2 regions of the Aquitalea sp. S1-19 genome follow, and region 2 is predicted to be linked to the other one. Evidence: predicted binding sites of a transcription regulator. Region 2 holds the regulator's gene; the other holds the start of a gene.
The links. The regulator FNR, encoded in region 2, switches genes on or off when oxygen is low (the NO sensors DNR and NnrR bind a similar motif). The targets are predictions, from matches to a motif close to TTGATNNNNATCAA.

Region 1: the regulator FNR is predicted to act here: its motif matches at 7,485-7,498, upstream of EGI20_RS01905 (DUF3149 domain-containing protein).

Annotation. Positions count from the first base shown of each region.
Region 1 covers NZ_RJTZ01000007.1:12,555-22,333, reverse strand. The annotation lists gene EGI20_RS01945 (2-oxoglutarate dehydrogenase E1 component) at 1-766, shown strand, start outside; gene odhB (2-oxoglutarate dehydrogenase complex dihydrolipoyllysine-residue succinyltransferase) at 826-2,058, shown strand; gene EGI20_RS01935 (hypothetical protein) at 2,130-2,315, shown strand; gene lpdA (dihydrolipoyl dehydrogenase) at 2,367-3,797, shown strand; gene EGI20_RS01925 (hypothetical protein) at 3,843-4,106, shown strand; gene sucC (ADP-forming succinate--CoA ligase subunit beta) at 4,207-5,376, shown strand; gene sucD (succinate--CoA ligase subunit alpha) at 5,404-6,288, shown strand; gene EGI20_RS01910 (glycerol-3-phosphate dehydrogenase/oxidase) at 6,341-7,420, opposite strand; gene EGI20_RS01905 (DUF3149 domain-containing protein) at 7,565-7,696, shown strand; gene EGI20_RS01900 (hypothetical protein) at 7,735-7,983, opposite strand; gene EGI20_RS01895 (hypothetical protein) at 8,081-8,329, opposite strand; gene EGI20_RS01890 (LEA/WHy family protein) at 8,606-9,070, opposite strand; gene EGI20_RS01885 (LysR family transcriptional regulator) at 9,067-9,779, opposite strand, start outside.
Region 2 covers NZ_RJTZ01000046.1:7,097-16,875, reverse strand. The annotation lists gene EGI20_RS08750 (DEAD/DEAH box helicase) at 1-3,550, opposite strand, end outside; gene EGI20_RS08745 (hypothetical protein) at 3,664-3,858, shown strand; gene EGI20_RS08740 (inositol monophosphatase family protein) at 4,201-4,989, opposite strand; gene EGI20_RS08735 (RNA methyltransferase) at 5,143-5,907, shown strand; gene EGI20_RS08730 (DUF1853 family protein) at 5,885-6,787, shown strand; gene fnr (fumarate/nitrate reduction transcriptional regulator Fnr) at 6,834-7,580, opposite strand; gene hemN (oxygen-independent coproporphyrinogen III oxidase) at 7,693-9,099, shown strand; gene EGI20_RS08715 (hypothetical protein) at 9,201-9,326, opposite strand; gene EGI20_RS08710 (TrpB-like pyridoxal phosphate-dependent enzyme) at 9,325-9,779, shown strand, end outside.

The DNA.
Region 1 (9,779 bases), on a different contig from region 2:
CTGGGAAGCGCAGTTCGGCGATTTCGCCAACGGTGCCCAGGTTGCCATCGACCAGTTTATCGCCTCGGGTGAAACCAAGTGGGGTCGCCTGTGCGGTCTGACCACCATCTTGCCGCATGGCTACGATGGTCAGGGCCCGGAGCACTCGTCGGCTCGTCTGGAACGCTGGCTGCAACTGTGCGCCGAGCACAATATGCAAATCGTGATGCCGTCCGAAGCCAGCCAGATGTTCCATGTGCTGCGCCGCCAGATGCTGCGCCCGTTCCGTAAACCGCTGGTGATCTTCCTGTCCAAGCGTCTGTTGCGCTTCAAGGACTCGATGAGCGCGATCGAGGATTGCAGCAACGGCACCTTCCGTGCCGTGATCGGTGACAACGCGATGGCCGACCCGAAAAAGGTCAAGCGCGTGCTCTTGTGTGCCGGTCAGGTGTATTACGACCTGGTCGCTGGCCGCAAGGAGCGCGAACTGGAACAGGATGTCGCCATTGTGCGCATCGAGCAGCTCTACCCCTTCCCGACCGAACAGGTGGCCGCAGAACTTGCCCGCTTCCCTAAGGCAAGCGAGGTGGTGTGGGTGCAGGAAGAGCCGAAGAATCAGGGTGCCTGGTACCAGTTGCGTCACCGTCTGGAAGACCTGATGGGTGCCAAGCAGACGCTGTCTTATGCGGCCCGTCCGTCGTCCGCATCGCCGGCCGTTGGCTATATGAGCAAACACGTAGCCCAACTGAAGGCTTTTGTCGAAGAAGCCCTGTCGTTCGGCAAATAAGATCACACCTGAAGTGCTAGTTCCGGGGCCGCATGCAGCGGCCCCCAACGGAGAAGAATATGATTATCGAAGTCAAAGTTCCGCAACTGCCCGAGTCCGTATCCGAAGCCACGCTGATGAGCTGGCACAAAAAGGTCGGTGAAGCCGTCGCCCGCGACGAAAATCTGATCGATCTGGAAACCGACAAAGTCGTGCTGGAACTGCCGGCACCGCTGGCAGGTGTGATCGTTGAAATCATCGAAGCCGATGGCGCTACCGTCGTTTCCGGCCAGCTGATTGCCCGTATCGACACCGCAGCCAAGGCCGGTGACGTTGCCCCTGCCGCCGCGCCGGAAGTGGCGGCTGTTGCCGCTGCGCCTGCTGCCGCCATGCCGTCGGCCGCCAAACTGGCCGCCGAGAGTGGCGTGAACCTAGCGAATGTTGCCGGCTCCGGTCGTGATGGCCGCATCCTGAAAGAAGATGTGCAGGTTGCCGCTGCCAAGCCGCTGGCGCCGGTACAGGCCGGCCCGGTACTGGCCGCGCCTTCCAGCGTAAGCGGTGCGGCACTGGCCAGCACCCCATCGGCGGTGAACGCCGGTGCGCTGCTGTCCGACCGTCCTGAACAGCGCGTGCCGATGAGCCGCCTGCGTCAGCGCGTAGCCGAGCGTCTGCTGCAAAGCCAGGCTCAAAACGCCATCCTCACCACCTTCAATGAAGTGAATATGAAGCCGGTGATGGATCTGCGCGCCAAGTACAAGGACAGGTTCGAGAAGGAACACGGCGTCAAGCTGGGTTTCATGTCCTTCTTTGTCAAGGCGGCGGTCGCGGCACTGAAGAAATTCCCGGTGGTGAACGCCTCGGTTGACGGTAACGACATCCTGTATCACGGCTACTTCGATATCGGTATCGCCGTGGGCAGCCCGCGCGGTCTGGTGGTACCTATCCTGCGCAACGCCGACCAGATGTCTATCGCCGAAATCGAGAAGCAGATTGCCGAGTTTGCGGTCAAGGCACGCGACGGCAAGCTGTCGATGGAAGACCTGACCGGTGGCACCTTCTCCATCACCAACGGCGGCACTTTCGGCTCGATGATGTCCACGCCTATCATCAACCCGCCACAATCGGCGATTCTGGGCATGCACGCGACCAAAGATCGCGCAGTTGTTGAGAATGGTCAGATCGTTGCGCGCCCGATGATGTATCTTGCGCTCTCTTACGACCACCGTATCATCGATGGTCGCGAGGCGGTGCTGACGCTGGTGACGATCAAGGATCTGCTAGAAGACCCGGCCCGCCTCATTCTTGATTTGTAATCCGGCCTGCCGGCTGAGGCGCCCGTGAAGGGCGCCGCAGCCGGTGCGCCACAAGACATGAACGGAGCTTTATGAATATCCCCGACTGGTTCTACGGCATTGCTTCCATCCTCGCCGCTTTTGCTTTGGCTTTCTTGATGATCAAGAAGCGCAAAATGGGGGTGAAGGAAGACTGGTTCTCGACCTTCGGTAAATCCATCCTGATCCTGTTCATGATTGCATTCGGTATCTTGCTGCTTGCTGTCAGCAAGACCTGAGCCGGCGTCTGCCCACTGCGGGTAGCGCCTGGCCTATCAAGGGAATACACCATGAGCCAACAATTCGACGTCGTTGTGATCGGCGCCGGCCCCGGCGGTTATGTTGCCGCTATTCGTGCCGCCCAGCTGGGTTTTAATACTGCCTGTATCGATGCCTTTGTCGGCAAAAGCGGCAAGCCGTCGCTGGGCGGTACCTGCCTGAACGTCGGTTGCATTCCGTCCAAGGCGCTGTTGCAGTCGAGCGAAAACTTCCACGCCATTGCCCACGATTTTGCTGAACACGGCATCAGCGTGGAAGGCGCCAAGTTTGACGCGGCCAAGATGATTGCGCGCAAGGACGGCATCGTTGACAAGCTCACCGCCGGTATCGGCTTCTTGTTCAAGAAGAACAAGGTGACCAGTCTGCATGGCCTGGGCTCGCTCAAGGGTCGCAGCGGCGAGAAGTGGCAGCTGGAAGTGAAAAACGGCGACACGGTCGATGCCATTGAAGCGACGCATGTGATTGTTGCCACCGGCTCCAGCGTGCGCCAGTTGCCGGGTGTCACTATCGACAACGTCACCGTGCTCGACAACGAAGGCGCGCTGAATGTAGATGCAGTGCCTGCCCGTCTGGGCGTGATCGGTGCCGGTGTGATCGGTCTGGAAATGGGCTCGGTGTGGAAGCGCGTCGGTGCCGACGTCACCATCCTTGAAGCCATGCCGACCTTCCTTGCTGCAGCCGACCAGCAAATTGCCAAGGAAGCCTTCAAGACGCTGACCAAAAACACCGGGCTGGATATCAAGCTGGGCGTGAAGATAGGCGAGATCAAGAATCTGGGTGACAAGGTCAGTGTGGCCTATGAAGTCGGCGGCGAAGCGACGGTAGCCGAATTCGACAAGCTGATCGTCTCCATCGGCCGCGTGCCTAATACCAGCGGCCTGGGTGCCGACGCAGTCGGCTTGCAGCTGGACGAGCGCGGCTTCGTGGTGGTGGACGACAACTGCCACACCAATTTGCCGAATGTGTGGGCGATTGGCGATGTGGTGCGCGGCCCTATGCTGGCGCACAAGGCGTCCGAAGAGGGTGTAGCGGTGGCCGAGCGTATCGCCGGCCAGAAGCCGCATGTCGACTTTAACGTGATCCCTTGGGTGATTTACACCAGTCCGGAAATCGCCTGGGTCGGCAAGACCGAAGAGCAACTCAAGGCCGCAGGCATCGAGTACAAGAAGGGTTCTTCCGGCTTTGCCGCCAACGGTCGCGCGCTGGGCCTGGGTCAGGCACAAGGCACGGTCAAGATCCTGGCCTGTGCCAAGACCGACCGCATCCTCGGTCTGCACATGATCGGGCCTATGGTGTCCGAGCTGGTGACCGAAGGCGTGGTGTCCATGGAATTCAAGGCGGCCAGCGAAGATCTGGCGCGCATTATCCATGCCCATCCGTCCTTGTCCGAAGTGGTGCACGAAGCGGCGCTGGCCGTTGACAAGCGCGCACTGCACGGTTGATTGAATCCGGCCGGCTCTTCGGGGCTGGTCTTATGAAAGTGCCTGATGGAGTTGATTGCCAACGCAGTCATGCTGGGCGTGCTGATGCTGGTGGCAGCCTTGATGTGGCTAGTGAAAATCGGCTTTGATGAGGCCGGTGTATTCGACCGTATGCGGGGGATCAAGCTGTTTCTGGCTGGTGCGACCTTCCCCGTTTCGGTCTATGTCATGTCGGGCGCTGCAAGGCGGCGCCTGAAATGGCCTGTGTTGCTGGCGTGTGTGGGCGGTCTGTTGCTGATTGCCATCCGTGTACGTTACGCCGCGCCCTGATTTCCCGTAGCGAAGCCCAGGCTCTAAGGCGCAAGCTTTAGGGCAAAAAATCAGGATGGCTCATGAAGGCCGTCCGATTTCCAATAAAAGGAAACCATAAATGAACCTGCACGAATACCAAGCGAAAGAGCTGCTGGCCCGTTACGGCCTGCCGGTACAAAAAGGCATTCTGGCCGCTACGGCTGAAGAAGCTGCCGCTGCCTACGATGCGCTGGGCGGCAAGTTTGCCGTGGTCAAGGCCCAGGTGCATGCCGGTGGTCGTGGCAAGGCAGGTGGCGTGAAAGTGGTGAAAAGCCGCGAAGAAGCCGCTGCCGAAGCTGCGCGCCTGATCGGCACCAATCTGGTGACCTACCAGACCGACGCCGCCGGCCAGCCGGTGCATTCGGTACTGGTGTGCGAAGACATGTACCCGGTTGAGCGCGAACTGTATCTGGGTGCCGTGGTTGACCGTGGCAGCCAGCGCGTGGTGTTTATGGTCTCCACCGAAGGCGGTGTCGAGATTGAAAAAGTCGCTGAAGAAACCCCGGAAAAAATCATCAAGGTCGAAGTCGATCCGCTGGTTGGCATGCAGCCATTCCAGGCTCGCGATTGCGCCTTTGCGCTGGGCCTGAAGGGCGCGCAAATTGCGGCATTCAGCAAGCTGATGCTGGGCGCGTACGACGCGTTTATGGAAAACGACTTTGCCCTGTTCGAAGTGAACCCGCTGGCGCTGCGCGAAAATGGCGAACTGGCTTGCGTGGACGGCAAGATCAACCTCGACTCCAACGCGCTGTACCGCCACCCGGAACTGCTGGCGATGCGCGACAAGAGCCAGGAGAACGAGCGCGAAGTGAAAGCGTCCGAGTTCGACCTTAACTATGTGGCGCTGGAAGGCAATATCGGCTGCATGGTGAACGGTGCGGGCCTGGCGATGGCCACCATGGACATCATCAAGCTCAAGGGCGGCCAGCCAGCCAACTTCCTCGATGTAGGCGGTGGTGCCACCAAGGAGCGCGTGGTTGAAGCGTTCAAGCTGATTCTGGCCGACAGCTCGGTCAAGGGCGTGCTGATCAATATCTTCGGCGGCATCGTGCGTTGCGACATGATCGCCGAAGCCATTATCGCAGCCGTGAAGGAAGTCAATGTCACGGTACCGGTGGTGGTGCGTCTGGAAGGCAATAATGCCGAACTGGGTGCCAAGATCCTGGAAGAGTCCGGTCTCAAGCTGACTTCGGCCCAAGGCCTGAACGACGCGGCCGAGAAGATTGTTGCCGCCGTAGCTGCTCTGTAATCACCCGCACCGAACAAGGATATCAAGATGAGCGTTCTCGTAAATAAAGACACGAAGGTGCTGGTGCAGGGCTTTACCGGCAAAAACGGCACTTTCCACGCCGAGCAGGCGCTGAAAGTCGGCACCAAGGTGGTGGGCGGTGTGACCCCGGGCAAGGGCGGTTCCGAGCATCTGGGTCTGCCAGTGTTCAACACCATGAAGGATGCCGTACGTGAAACCCAGGCGGATGCCTCGGTTATCTATGTACCGGCAGCTTTTGCCAAGGATTCCATCCTTGAAGCCGTCGCTTCCGGCGTGAAGCTGATTGTCTGCATCACCGAAGGCGTGCCGACACTGGACATGCTGTATGTGAAAAAAGCCGTCGACGAAGCAGGCGTGCGCCTGATCGGCCCGAACTGCCCAGGCATCATCACCCCGGGCGAGTGCAAGATCGGCATCATGCCATGGCACATCCACAACCCGGGTCGTATCGGCATCGTCAGCCGCTCCGGCACGCTGACCTATGAAGCCGTAGCGCAGACCACCGCTCTGGGTCTGGGCCAGTCGACCTGTATCGGTATCGGTGGCGACCCTATCCCGGGTCTGTCGCATATCGATGCGCTCAAACTGTTCCAGGATGATCCGGATACCGACGCCATCGTAATGATCGGTGAAATCGGTGGTTCGGCCGAAGAAGAAGCGGCCGAATTTGCCAAGTCCTATGTGACCAAGCCGGTTGTTGGCTATATCGCTGGCGTGACCGCCCCTAAAGGCAAGCGCATGGGCCACGCCGGTGCCATCATCTCCGGCGGCAAGGGCACGGCCGAAGAGAAGTTCAAGGCTTTCGAGAAAGCCGGCATCGCCTATACCCGCAGCCCGGCCGAGATCGGCAAGACCATGTACGAGCTGCTCAAAAGCAAGAACATGATCTGATAGATCGTCTTGTCAAAACCAGAAGCCGCCCGGGTAAACCGGGCGGCTTTTTTCATGTTCTTAGCTGTCGGTCCACGCGCAAAACCACCTCGCGTGCCAGCGAAGGCGAGGTGGTCCACTTGCCGCCGAACACCGACAGCAAGCGGCCCTGCGTAATCAGTGCATGTTCGCGTTGCGCGCGGTTGGGGTCGCGTGCGCTTTTCAGTAGCGGCCTTATACCGGCATAACGCCGGCAAATCTCGTTTTCACTTGCCGGCGGGAAGTAGTCGTTATAAAGCCTCAGCAGATAGATGGCCTCGGCATCGCTGCACGCGACAGGCGCATCGGGCGCTTGCCGCTGTTCGGTGGTGCCGATCAGGGTTTGTCCTTGCCAGGGCAGGACAAACACCACCCGCCGCTCGCCCGCTACTTCCAGCAGATAGCCTTGCGACAAGGGGCGATCGAGCACGATATGGCTGCCGCGCACCGTGTCCAGCATTAAGGGGCTGGCGATCTGGCTCTCTGTGAGTAAGCGCTCGGCCCACGGGCCGCAGGCATTGATGATGGCGTCAAACTGCAGATGCTGCCCGTCTAGCTGCAGGCTGCCATCGCAGTTGATCCTGCTGACGCGCGCATGTTCATTGAGGCTGACGCCTGCCGTACGGGCTTGTTTTGCTGCCCATAAGCCCAGTCTGGCATCGTCCATCTGCGCATCGTAGTAACGGTAGCCACCCAGCAGCTGGTGCGGGCAAAGCCGGTCGCCGTTTTGCAATAGGGCAGCGGGCGGCACAAATGCATGACGGGGCAGGGCGGAATGCCCGGCCAGGTGGTCATAAAGCCACAAGCCGGCCTTGAGCTGCCAGCGCGCGCGGCGAGCGTGGCGATAGAGCGGCAGGCAGATAGCCAGCGGGCTGGCCAGTTTGCTGTCTTGTGCCAGCCACCAGTCGCGGTCGGCCAGCGCACGTCGCACCAGCGAAATCTCGCCGTTTTCCAGATAGCGTAGTCCGCCGTGCAGCAGCTTGGACGAGGCCTGGCTTGTGTGGGAAATCAGCGTATCGCGTTCGAACAGGGTGACCGTGTGGCCTGCGCGCGCCAGCGCCCATGCGCTCATCACGCCATTGATGCCACCACCAATCACGGCAATTGCCGGCATGTTCTCCTCCACAGGCAATAAGGCGGCGCTTTTCCTGTCGCAAGCGCGAGGGATTGGCCGGGGCTTGATCTTGATCAAGTTGACATTTCGCGTGCCAATTTAATCTTAATGCATATTTTGTGAGCGAGCCGGGAGGAAAGTCAGATGGAACTGTGGACGCTGTTATTGTCGGATAATGTGGGCCGGGCGAGTCTGGCTGTGATCGGGGCAACGACCGTGATCGTATGCGTGCTGATCGGAATTATGATCAAGCGTGCGCGTAGCGCCAAGGGCTAAACGGATACTGGACGCTTCGGCGTCCAGATGCTTTTTGCTCAGGGTTGTTTGTGCGGCTTTTCTGTGAGGAAGGCAAGCAGATAGATGGCGGCGGGAATGCCTGAGAATAGCAGGACGGCCTGACCGGTTTCCCCCTGTATCTGGCTGGCGATAAAGCCAAGATCCAGAGCGGCAAACAAAAATGCCAGTAACCAGTTGGCGCGGCGCAAGGATTTGCCGTGTAGTTGCCAGTACCAGATAGGCCAGCAGATATGGGCGGCAACCAGCACGCCTAGTAACGCAGCCATCATGCTATCCCTCACTTTAATGACAAAGGTTAAGAGTTTTATATCAAATATGGCAAGTGATCGCAATTAATTGTTGCATTGAGCCGGCCTTACAGAATTAAGACTCTGCTGAAAACATGTCCAGTGATGTGGCAAGCAAATAGGTGGCGGCGGGGATGCCGGCAAACAGATAGGTGGTCGCTGCCGGGATGGAATGGTATTGCATGGCCATCAGTCCAAGTTCCAGCGTGCCGATGGCTAGTGCCAGTACATAATCGCTCGCACATAAACTGCGGCTGGCTAGCTGTTTACGCCAGACTGGCCAGCAGATATGTAGCGCAATCAGCAAACCAAGCACAATGGGCATCATGGTCACCTTGTCGCATCGCCCCCGCGCAAGCTTGTAGCGGGGGTAGCCGGATGGTTTATGTGTATGTGCTACAAATGGTATGACTAATGGGCGCCTATGTCTATTCGCTTGGTGGTAGGAAAAGCTAAAGCTAAAGCGTAGTGCAGGGCGAGGGTGCGTCTGGCTATGCGGGCAAATTTGCCGGGGACGACAGTGGGTGTCGTGCTGCAGTCAAGGCGCAGCTGGCATGGTGGTGCGGGAGAAGGCGGCGTACTGTGCACCGCCTTTTGTCCATTAAGGTTTGAATCCCATTTTTTCGGCCAAAGACCAGTTGCCCTTGCTGCTAAAAGGCAGGCTGGCAATGCCGTTCACATCGGTAATCTGTCCTTCCAGCTGGTAGGCGATGCCGCTATTCGGGCTGGCCAATGCATTGCCCAGTTGCTTGAGCCAGTCCGCTAGCGAGGTGTGCATTCTGACGGTGATGACACTGCTTGAGCGGGCCGGAATTTCAAACGGCTTGTTGCTCATCCCGTCTGCCAGCCTTTTGTCATCGACTTGCAACGCGAATTTCACACCCTTGCCCGACAGCGCAAAACTGTTGGGGTTGCTGATGCGCAGGCTGACATCGAAAGCTTGTTCAAATAGTGTACTTTTGCTGCTGGGCTTGATATCGACCAGACTGACCTTGGGCTTTTCCAGTCCCAGGGTCGAGCAGGCGCTCAGCAAGGTGAGCGTCAGTAGCAGTATCCAGCGTTTCATGATTTGTCCTTAGTAGGGGCCAGCACGCTGCGCGTGGTGTCGATCCAGGCGCGGGCGGCATGTGAGAGGTAGGCGCCGTTGCGCCAGATCAGCGCAAGATGCCACCTCAAATCGGGGTCGGCAAGTGCTATCAGGTCGAATTTGGCCGGATCCAGGCGCTGGGCGACCGAGTGTGGCAGCAAGGTAATGCCAAGGCGTGCGCCGACCAGTTCGGCCAGAAAGTCCCATTGTGCGCTCGTGCCGACAATATTCAGCGGCTTGTCCATCTGGCGGAAAGCGTTGGCAATGTGCGCGGTCAGGGTAAAGTCCGGCGGATAGAGTACAAAAGCCTGCTCGGTGAGCTCCGATAGCAAGACGGATTCCCGGCCATGCCAAGCCGAGTTGGCAGGCGCTACTAGGCAGAGCGGTTCGTTGACTACGGCCAGCGTGCTGAAATCGTCGGTATTGACCGGCAGTACGGCAATGCCGAGCTCGACCTCCCCTGAGCGTATCTGGCTTTCTACTGCCAGCGCCCCTGTTTCAACCAGCTTGAGTTCGATCTTGGGGTAGTGTTCGCGAAAGCGGCTGACAACAGGGGCAAAGTAGGCCGCGCCCACCATGGGCGGCAAGCCGAATACCAGTTCGCCGGATTTGAGTTCAGACAGGTCAATTAGCTCGCGTTTGAGCAACTGCATGCTGTGCAGCATGTCTTCGGCGCGGGCAAGCGTCA
Region 2 (9,779 bases):
CGTGAGCTTGTGCGTGCGGGTTTTTCACCAGCAGTGAGATGGCAATGGCCGCCGAGCTACCCATGCCAAAAATTTGGCCGCCTTCTCTTTTAGCGCGATCTCCCGATGTCTTTTGTCCGCGCAAGCCACGCAGATGAAAAATGTAAAGGCTAGAAAATTCATCTACCAAAGATTTGCGAAGACCATCAGAAGAGCGGGAGTCCAAAAAGCCCGCGTTGGTGACAAAGCCGATCACGCCGCTATCGCCCAAGCGGTCGGATGCCCAACGGATAGCACGGATATAACTGTCGTACAGTGCGTTCTTGTTGGTGGCCGTAGAGCGTTCGGCGTAGCTGTCGCGGATGCGGGCATCCAGATGCGGGTAGGCCACGTTCTGGTTGTTGTCGTTAGCGCTGTCCTGCCCGGCCGAGTAGGGCGGGTTGCCGATGATGACGCGGATATCCAGTGCTTTCTGCCGTTTACGCCGCGCGCTGTTCTGAACCAGTACCTGGTCAACCAGATCCTCTTTTTCATACATTTGGAAAGTATCGGTCAGGCAGATGCCTTCGAACGGCACGTAATCGCCACCGACGATGCTGTGATACACCGCCTCGATATTGATGGCGGCGATGTAGTAGGCCAGCAACACGATCTCGTTGGCGTGGATCTGGCCACGGTATTTCTTCTGTAACTGCTCTTTGCTGATCAGCCCGCTTTGCAGCAGGCGGGTGATAAAGGTGCCGGTGCCGGTAAACGGGTCGATGATGTGCACACCATCGCTACCCAGGTTCTGGCCGAATTCGGTTTGCAGGATGTGATCCACACTGTGGATGATGAAGTCCACCACCTCGACCGGGGTGTAGACAATGCCCAGACGTTCGGTCATGCGCGGGAAGGCATTACGGAAGAATTTGTCGTACAACTCGACGATGATCTTTTGCTTGCCCTCGACGGCGTCGATGCCTTCGGCACGCAGTTTCACGCTGGCGTAGAACTTCTCCAGCGTGTCGGCTTCTTTATCCAGCCTATGAGCCTGCAGCTTATCCAGTACGTTTTGCATCGCGCCCGACATCGGGTTGTGGCTGGCAAAGCTGTAGTCGTTGAATAGCGCATCAAACACCGGCTTGGTGATCAGGTGCTGTGCCAGCATCTCGATCACTTCTTCTTCGCTAATGCTGTCGTTCAGGTCGTCGCGCAGCTCGGCCACCAGCCCCTGAAAAGCCACCTGTTCGTCGATATTGCTACCGCGACAGACAGACCCATCGCGCAGATGACTTCCATCGCGACGAACGATTTCGGTAATGCGGGTGATGTGGGTGCGGGCAATCTTGGCAATGTCGCCTGCCCAATCTTCCCAGTGGTTGCGGTTGCCGCACTTTTTCACCACCTTGGCGAAGATGGCACGTTCGATCTCACCGATATCAAACACCAACTCGGCCTGCTCCGGCTTGTCGTCCTGCTTTTTGCCGGATGGCGAGCCGATGCTGTAACCGGCCTTGGCATCTTGGACAACCGCCGCATCGCCCTTCACCGGCTTGGCTTTTTTCACCACTTTATCGGTGACGGCGATGACTTCCATTTTGCTCTTGTCGCTGCCGATCAGGTCCAGCTTGTTGATCATGGCGTCGAAGCGGTCGTCGTGTGAGCGCAACGCCTGCAAGACCTGCCACACCACCTTGTAGGTCTTGTTGTCGTTTAACGCCTGATCCGGCTCGACGCCCGCTGGAATCACCACCGGCAGAATCACGTAGCCACGCTGCTTGCCTGCGGCCAGGCGCATCACGCGTCCTACCGACTGCACCACATCCACTTGCGAATTACGCGGGGTGAGAAACAGCACCGCATCCAGTGCCGGTACGTCGACACCTTCGGACAGGCAACGCACATTACTGAGGATACGGCAGGTATTGTCCGGTACATCAGACTTGAGCCAGCCTAGTTTGGCCTCTTTTTCGCCTGCATTCATGCCGCCATCGACATGGTCAGCCTCGCACGCCAGCGTGGCACAGCCATCCTCCGGATTGCTACGCTTGTACTCCTCGACCACGGCCGAGAACATGGATGCAATCTTCTTCGAGCTGATCTTGTGGGTCTTGGCGTTGCTTTGATATTCGATCACCTGGCAGAAGGCCACCGCACGGCGCATCGGGTCGCTGTCATCAGTCAGATCTTCATGCGTATCTTGTTTGGCCAGTGCCTTCCAGCAACCGACGATCTTGGCCGCATCTTCGACCTTGATCTGGTTGTCGTCATCTCTAAGCAGGTTTTGCAAGCTGCGGCTGACATGGGCTTCGTCCATCGCCAGCACGATCACCTTGTAATCGACCAAGAGGCCGGCCTTGACCGCCTCGCTGAAGGTGATGGTAAACAGCTCTTTGCCGAACAACTCTTCATCATCCATGGAACACAGTTCCACATCGCCTTTGTCGGCGGAAGCCTTGGCGCTGTCCCCGTAGATGCGTGGTGTGGCGGTCATGTACAGGCGCTTGCTGGAACGGATATAGTCCGCGTCGTGCACCCGGACAAACGCGCTTTCCTCTTCGCCATCGAAGGTCGCGCCGGTGGTGCGGTGAGCTTCATCACAGATAATCAGATCGAAGTCGGCCAAGCTGTGTGCTTGCTGTGCCTGGCTGATCACGTCGATCGAGTGGTAGGTGCTGAACACCACGCTCATATGCGTGTCGTCGTGGCGCTTGCCCATTTCCAGCGCAAGGCGAGACGGCTCAGTGGTGGCGGGGTAGCGTAGTTCGTGGGCGAAGGTCTGTACCGCATCGTCGTCCTTCTTGCGCTTCTTGCCCACATCGCTGTCTGAACACACCGCGAAGCTATGCAAGGGCGTTTCGCTCTCTTGCGTCCACTCGGTCAACGTCTGCGATAACAGCGACAGACTGGGCACCAGGAACAGCACCCGCTTGCCGGCACCGGCTAAAGTCTCGGCAATCTTGAGGCTGGTAAAGGTCTTGCCGGTGCCGCAGGCCATAATCAGCTTGCCGCGATCCGCACTGGCCAGACCTATCTCGGTGCACTTGAGTGCACGCTGCTGATGGTCACGCAGCTGTTTCTTGGGCTTGATCACTGGTGCAGAATGGGCGTGATACTGGCTCCAGTCGATCTGGCTGTCCTCCAGCGCCTGCAGGTCGATTTTGTTGACCGGCGGTTGCTGGTTCAGTAATGCGTCTTCGGCGTTGTCGCCCCAATGATTAGTCGTGGTAACGATAATGCGGCGGGTAAACGGCTTCTTGCCCGAGGCGGTAAAGAAACTGTCGATATCGGATTTCTGAACCTTGTAATCTTCAGCGTAGAATTTGCACTGGATGGCGTGGATCTCGTCAGTGCCGGCGGTCTTGGCCACCAGATCAATCCCCGTATCCTTCTTAGGCAACCCTTGCAACGCAGCCCAGTCGGCGTAGGTCCACACCTCGCTGTACAGGTCACGGTAGGTCGGCTCGTTGCGCAGGTAGCAGACGAACAACTCTTCGAAGTAAGTGCCTTTTTCGCGTTCGGAAACGGCAGCCTCACGGAAAGATCTAAGTAGGTTTTGAAGCGGGGTAGCAGAAGCAGGTAGGGTCATAAGGCACGCAGACAGGTAAATTTGAAGTTCTATCTGCGCAGCTTAACAAATTACCGCCGTTCACCCAATCTGCGGTTATGTGAAATGAATTTATCTTCAGTGAGGAGTGTGACGTGCCTACACTTTCTATGCGACTGAGACTGCTCTTCTACCTGATCGGCGTCTCGCCATTCGTGCTGACTGCTTGCTGGCTATTCTGGCCTCACTGGCAAGAGATTGCCGTTGGCAGTCTGTTTCTGGGGTGTACATTTACGCTGGGGGTGGTGGTGGTCGACGCTCTCTGGCGATTGCTGGGATGGAAGAGGTGAGGCTGTGATTTTTATGTTTTGCGTTTAAAAAGCACGATCAATTTGATGTTTATGTATGAATAATATATCGGATATATCAGATTTTTCAGAAATTTCAGGACAAAATCAGGACAAAAGTGTTTAAAACCGTAACCACAAACAGTGCTGCAGTCCTTGCCAGGCAAGTGATTTAGACTTTATTGGTGTGTAGACTTGGATATTGCTGCATCATCGGGGTGTGGGCTGCGCTCATGCTGGTCTTCTGGGCTAGGGGTGACAAAGACGACAACGCCCCGACTGGCGGGGCGTTGGGCGTGCTGATTTTACGTCAAGCCGGCAATACCGTCATCCGGCATGCGCGCTTCAGGCTACATGCGGTGCGATGATGTGCAGAAGCTGCGCCAAGACCTTAGGGCTGGCGGCAACGATGTCGCCGCTTTCCAGCCAGGTCTGCTCGCCCTTCATATCGGTCACGATGCCGCCGGCTTCCTGTACGATCAGGCTGCCTGCCGCGATGTCCCACGGCTTGAGGTTGAATTCGAAGAAGCCGTCCATGCGGCCGCAAGCCACATTACACAGGTCAAGCGAGGCTGCGCCTTCACGACGGGCACCGGCACTCTTGGCGATGACATCTTTCAGAATGGCAAGGTAGGTGTCGATCATGCTCTGGTCCACGACCGGGAAACCGGTGGCGATCAGGCATTCGTTCATCTGAATGCGCTTGGAGACGCGGATGCGGCGCTCGTTGAGGAAGGCGCCTACGCCGCGGCTGGCAGTGTAAAGGTCGTTGCGGCTAGGGTCGTAAACAACGGCCTCGATGACCTGACCCTTGTGGGCCAGCGCGATGGAAATGGCGTATTGCGAGTGGCCGTGCAGAAAGTTGGTGGTGCCGTCGATCGGGTCGATGATCCACTCGTATTCGGAGGCGCCCATGCCTTTGGCACCGGACTCTTCTGCTAGAATGGCGTGCGACGGATAAGCCTCGAGAATGACGTCGATAATGGCCTGCTCGGCGGCACGATCCACGTCGGTCACGAAGTCGTTTGCACTCTTTTTCTCGACGCGGATGATGTCGATATTGTGCGATGCGCGCTGAATCACGCTACCTGCACGGCGGGCAGCTTTTACCGCGATATTTAGCATCGGATGCATTTGCATGGACGGCCTCTACAATCTGGACGCAACAGGCACGCGGCTCACCAACGCGCGCCGTGCCTGCCACTAACAATTTCGGTTAAGGAACAAAAAACCCCGACGCATTGCGCGGGGTTTCATAATGGCCGGCATTCTACTCGTAAACAGCTGATGAATAAACCCCAAGTCCCTGATTTTTTGAAGAACATTCGGGTCGTTCTGACCCGTACCAGCCACCCGGGCAATATCGGCTCGGCCGCACGCGCCATGAAAACCATGGGCCTGACCCGGCTCTATCTGGTTGAACCCAAAGTCTTTCCCAGCCCCGAGGCGGATACGCTGGCTTCCGGTGCCGTCGATGTACTGGAGCAGGCCACCGTGGTTGCATCTCTGGCCGAGGCGCTGAGCGGTGTGACCGTAGCCTGTGCATTGACCAGCCGTCGGCGCGAACTGACGACGCCTTTGGCGGTGCCGCGCGAGGCGACGCCGGAACTGGTGGCGCGTGCGCAGGCCGGCGAGCAGGTCGCGCTGGTGTTCGGTAATGAAACCTTCGGTCTGTCGATAGGCGAAGTCGAGCAGTGCAACCGGCTGGTGACCATTGCCGGCAACCCGGATTATTTCTCGCTGAATCTGGCCATGGCGGTGCAGGTGATGTGTTACGAGCTGTTCAGTCACAGCGGTTTCGAGATGGACTATCTCAAACCCGCAGGCGAGCCGGCGACACTGGACGAGGTGGAAGGTTTGTGCGGCCATCTGGCGCAGGCGATGGACGATATCGGCTACTTCCGCCGCCGCAATAGCGAGCGCTTGATGCGGCGCATGCGCACCCTGTTTGGCCGTGCCGGCCTTGAGCGCGATGAAATCGATATCCTGCGCGGTTTTTGCAAGCAGATCGAGCGGGTGGCGGCCGAGCATGGCAAGATCGAACGCAGCTAGTTCCTTGCACCTGCCTTACGCGCATCCGGAAGTGCGCGATCTGGCTTTTTTGCTGTGTGCACCGCCTCCGGTGCATTTCGGCCCGCCTTGCCCGCGTGCCCGCCTGCTGGGGGCAGAGGGTCTGGCCTGTCTGGCTGAGCTGGATAGGGATCCTGCAGCCTTACTCTCTTGTCTGGCGGCGAGTCCGCGTTTGCGTCTGGGGCATTATGCCGAGCAGCTTTTGTTGTTCTGGTTTCACTTGCGGCCGCATATCGAGGTGGTCGCGCATGGCCTGGCCTTGCGTGATCAGGCGGGGCTGACGCTGGGTGAGTTTGATTTTTTGTTGCGTGTGAACGGCGAACCCTGGCATCTGGAGACTGCCAGCAAGTTCTATTTGCAAGCGCCGCAGGCGGGGAGCGTATTGATAGGGCCGGGGCTGAATGATGCCTGGCCGCTCAAAGCGCATAAACTCACGCAGCAACTGGCGTTGTCGGATCATGCTTGTGCACAGGGGCTGTTGCCTGCCGATTTTTCCGCTTGCCGGCGCGAACTGTTGCTGGCGGGCTGGTTTTTCTATCCGCCAGATTTTGTGCCGCTGGATGCGGGGCTGACGCGGGGCTGGTGTGCGCCGCTGGATGAAGCCTGGCCGCGCACGCATGCCGCTACGCGCTGGGTGCATCTGGCGCGCGAGCGCTGGCTGGCTCCTGCACAGGTACAGGAAGAAGATACGCAGGATGAGGCCGGATTGCGCCAGCACTTGCAAATGGTAGCGTCACCGCAACTGCTGGCCGAGCTTAAGCAGGACAGCGACGGGGTCTGGGGCGAAGTGGCGCGCGGTTTTGTGATGCCGGCTTCCTGGCCGGATGCCGCGCGACTGGACGCATTACTGGCGCGGGTATGAGCTGGGGGGCGGTGATGGCTTGCCTTTAATCAGGCAAAGCCATCACTTAATGGCTTTGCGCGTGGATGCAGCCCGAGATCAGGTTCTTCAGCTCATCGGTCTGGTATAGCTGGATATGCTTGTGGTCGACCTTGATCCAGCCTTGCTGCTGGAATTTGGACAAGGTACGGCTGACCGTCTCCAGCTTAAGACCGAGGAAGCTGCCGATTTCTTCGCGACTCATGCGCAGGATAAAGTCGTTGGCGGCAAAGCCACGGGTAGCCAGACGCGAGGAGACATTCAGCAAGAATGCCGCCAGACGTTCGTCGGCTTTCATATTGCCCAGTAACAGCATAATGCTCTGGTCGCGTACGATCTCGCGGCTCATCAGGCGATAGAAATGATGCTGCAGGCTGGGACTGTCGCGGCTCAGGCTTTGCATGCGGGTAAATGGCAGCTCGCAAACTTCGCTGTCTTCCAGCGCTATCGCGTCACAGCCGTGGACATTGGCCGAAATGCCATCCATACCCAAGAGCTCCCCCGACATGTGAAAGCCGGTGACTTGTTCACGACCATCCTGGCTGGACATGCAGGTCTTGAAAAAGCCGGTACGTATGGCAAACAGCGATTTGAATGCTTCACCGCTGCGGAACATGTACTCGCCGCGCTTGAGGCGCCGGCTTTGACGGATCACGGCATCCAGCTGGGCAAGCTCGTCGCGGTTCAGCCCGACAGGTAGGCACAGTTCACGCAACGTGCAGTTAGAGCAGGAAACCTTGAGGGCGTGCAGATGACTGTTGTTCTGTTCTGGCATACGTAAGATTCAATGCTCTTTCAGGAGAAGCTTGACGCTTGTCAAAGCGGGGTAGACATAGCTGTGCGAATTTACCACTCTGCCAATAGATTGACCACCGGTATCGGACATTATGAGCGCCGCCCAAATTTTTTCGCCATCCCGTTTCGAGTTCGACCGCAAGCTAATAGAACAACTTGACGGCTCCGGCCCCAGATATACCTCCTACCCGACGGCGGATCGTTTTGGTCCGGCTTTTGGCGAAGCGGATTATCTGCGCGTGTTGAGTCAGCGCCGCATCGGTGCCAACCGCAAAGCCATATCATTATACGTGCATATTCCGTTTTGTAACACCGTTTGCTACTACTGCGGCTGTAACAAGATCATTACCAAGGATAAAGCGCGCGCCGATCTCTATCTCGATTACCTGGAAAAGGAAATCAAGCTGGTCACTGCCGCCATGGGCGGTCGCGAGCAACTGGTGCAGCTGCACTTCGGTGGCGGCACGCCGACCTTTTTGTCGGATGCGCAGCTGGAGCGGCTGATGGGCATGCTCAAGGCGCATTTCGACTTCAAGCCTGAAGGCGAGTATTCGATCGAGATCGATCCGCGCAAGGTCGGGCGCGAGACGGTCTTCAAACTGGCGGCGCTGGGCTTTAACCGTATGAGCGTCGGTATTCAGGATTTCGACCCTGCCGTGCAGCAGGCGGTGAACCGCGTGCAAAGCGAGGAAGAAACGCTGGCGGTGATTGCGGCGGCGCGCGAAGCCGGCTTCAAATCGGTGAGCGTGGATCTGATCTACGGCCTGCCGCTACAAACGCCGGCCTCGGTGGCGGCGACTTTGGCCAAGGTGATTGCTATTTCGCCGGATCGGGTGGCGCTTTATAACTATGCGCATCTGCCGACCGTGTTTATGCCGCAGCGCCGTATCAATGAAGCCGAGCTGCCCTCGGCTGCGGCCAAGCTGGATATCCTGCAAAGCTCGGTCAAACAACTGGCTGATGCCGGCTATGTGTTTATTGGCATGGACCACTTTGCCAAGCCTGAGGATGACTTGTCGCGCGCTCTGGCCGAAGGGCGTTTGCAGCGCAATTTCCAGGGCTATTCCACTCACGCCGATTGCGACATGATAGGCCTTGGCGTGTCCTCTATCGGCAAGGTGAGGGCCAGCTTTGTGCAGAGCGAGAAGGATATCGAGCAGTATTACGCAGCACTGGACGGCGGGCATTTGCCGGTGATGCGCGGCTATATGCTGGACAGCGATGATATCCTGCGCCGTGCCATTATCCAGGCGCTGATGTGCCGCTTCTCGCTGTCGGTGTCGGCGATAGAAGAGGTTTACGGCATTAATTTCCGTGAGTATTTTGCCGCCGAACTGCCGCAGCTGGAGACTTTGCAGCAGTTGGGACTGCTGAGTTTCGATGGCGATTTCATTATGGTCGAGCCGCGCGGACGTTTCCTGATCCGCAATATCGCCATGGTGTTCGACCGCCATTTGCGCGAGCGCAAGACGCAGGCGCGTTACTCCAAGACCATCTGACGGGTGTCATGCCTGATGTCTGCCGCCGGCTTTTGAGTCCGGCGGTTTTTTTTGTCCAGCCTTTGAGCAAGACGCTGGCGGCTTGCACTGAAAGTTGAATGTCATGTAGTCTGGTTTGGTGCTTTTACCGGATTTTTCCCATGACTTGCTGCCTTTTCCATCTGCCGGGCTTTGCCCATGATGTGATTTGCCTGCACCGCTTTTAGACTGACGAGGATACCGCCCATGCTACAGACCAAGTTCCTGCTTCCCGATAACGAGATTCCGACCCACTGGTACAACGTGGTGGCCGATATGCCAAGGCCACCCGAGCCGGTGCTGGGCCCAGATGGCCAGCCGCTCACCCCTGACGCGCTGTCTGCGATTTTTCCGCAGGCATTGATCGAACAGGAGGTCAGCCGTGAGCGCTGGATCGAAATTCCGCAAGAAGTCCGCGAGCTGTACCGTCTGTGGCGTCCGACCGCCTTGGTGCGCGCGCGCCGGTTGGAAGAGGCATTGGGTACGCCGGCCAAGATATTTTTCAAGTACGAGGGCGCAAGTCCGGCCGGGTCGCACAAGCTGAACTCGGCCATCCCGCAGGCGTATTACAACAAGCAAGAGGGCATTACCCGGCTGACCACCGAAACCGGCGCCGGGCAATGGGGGAGCTCCTTGTCGCTGGCCGGCGAGATGTTTGGTAT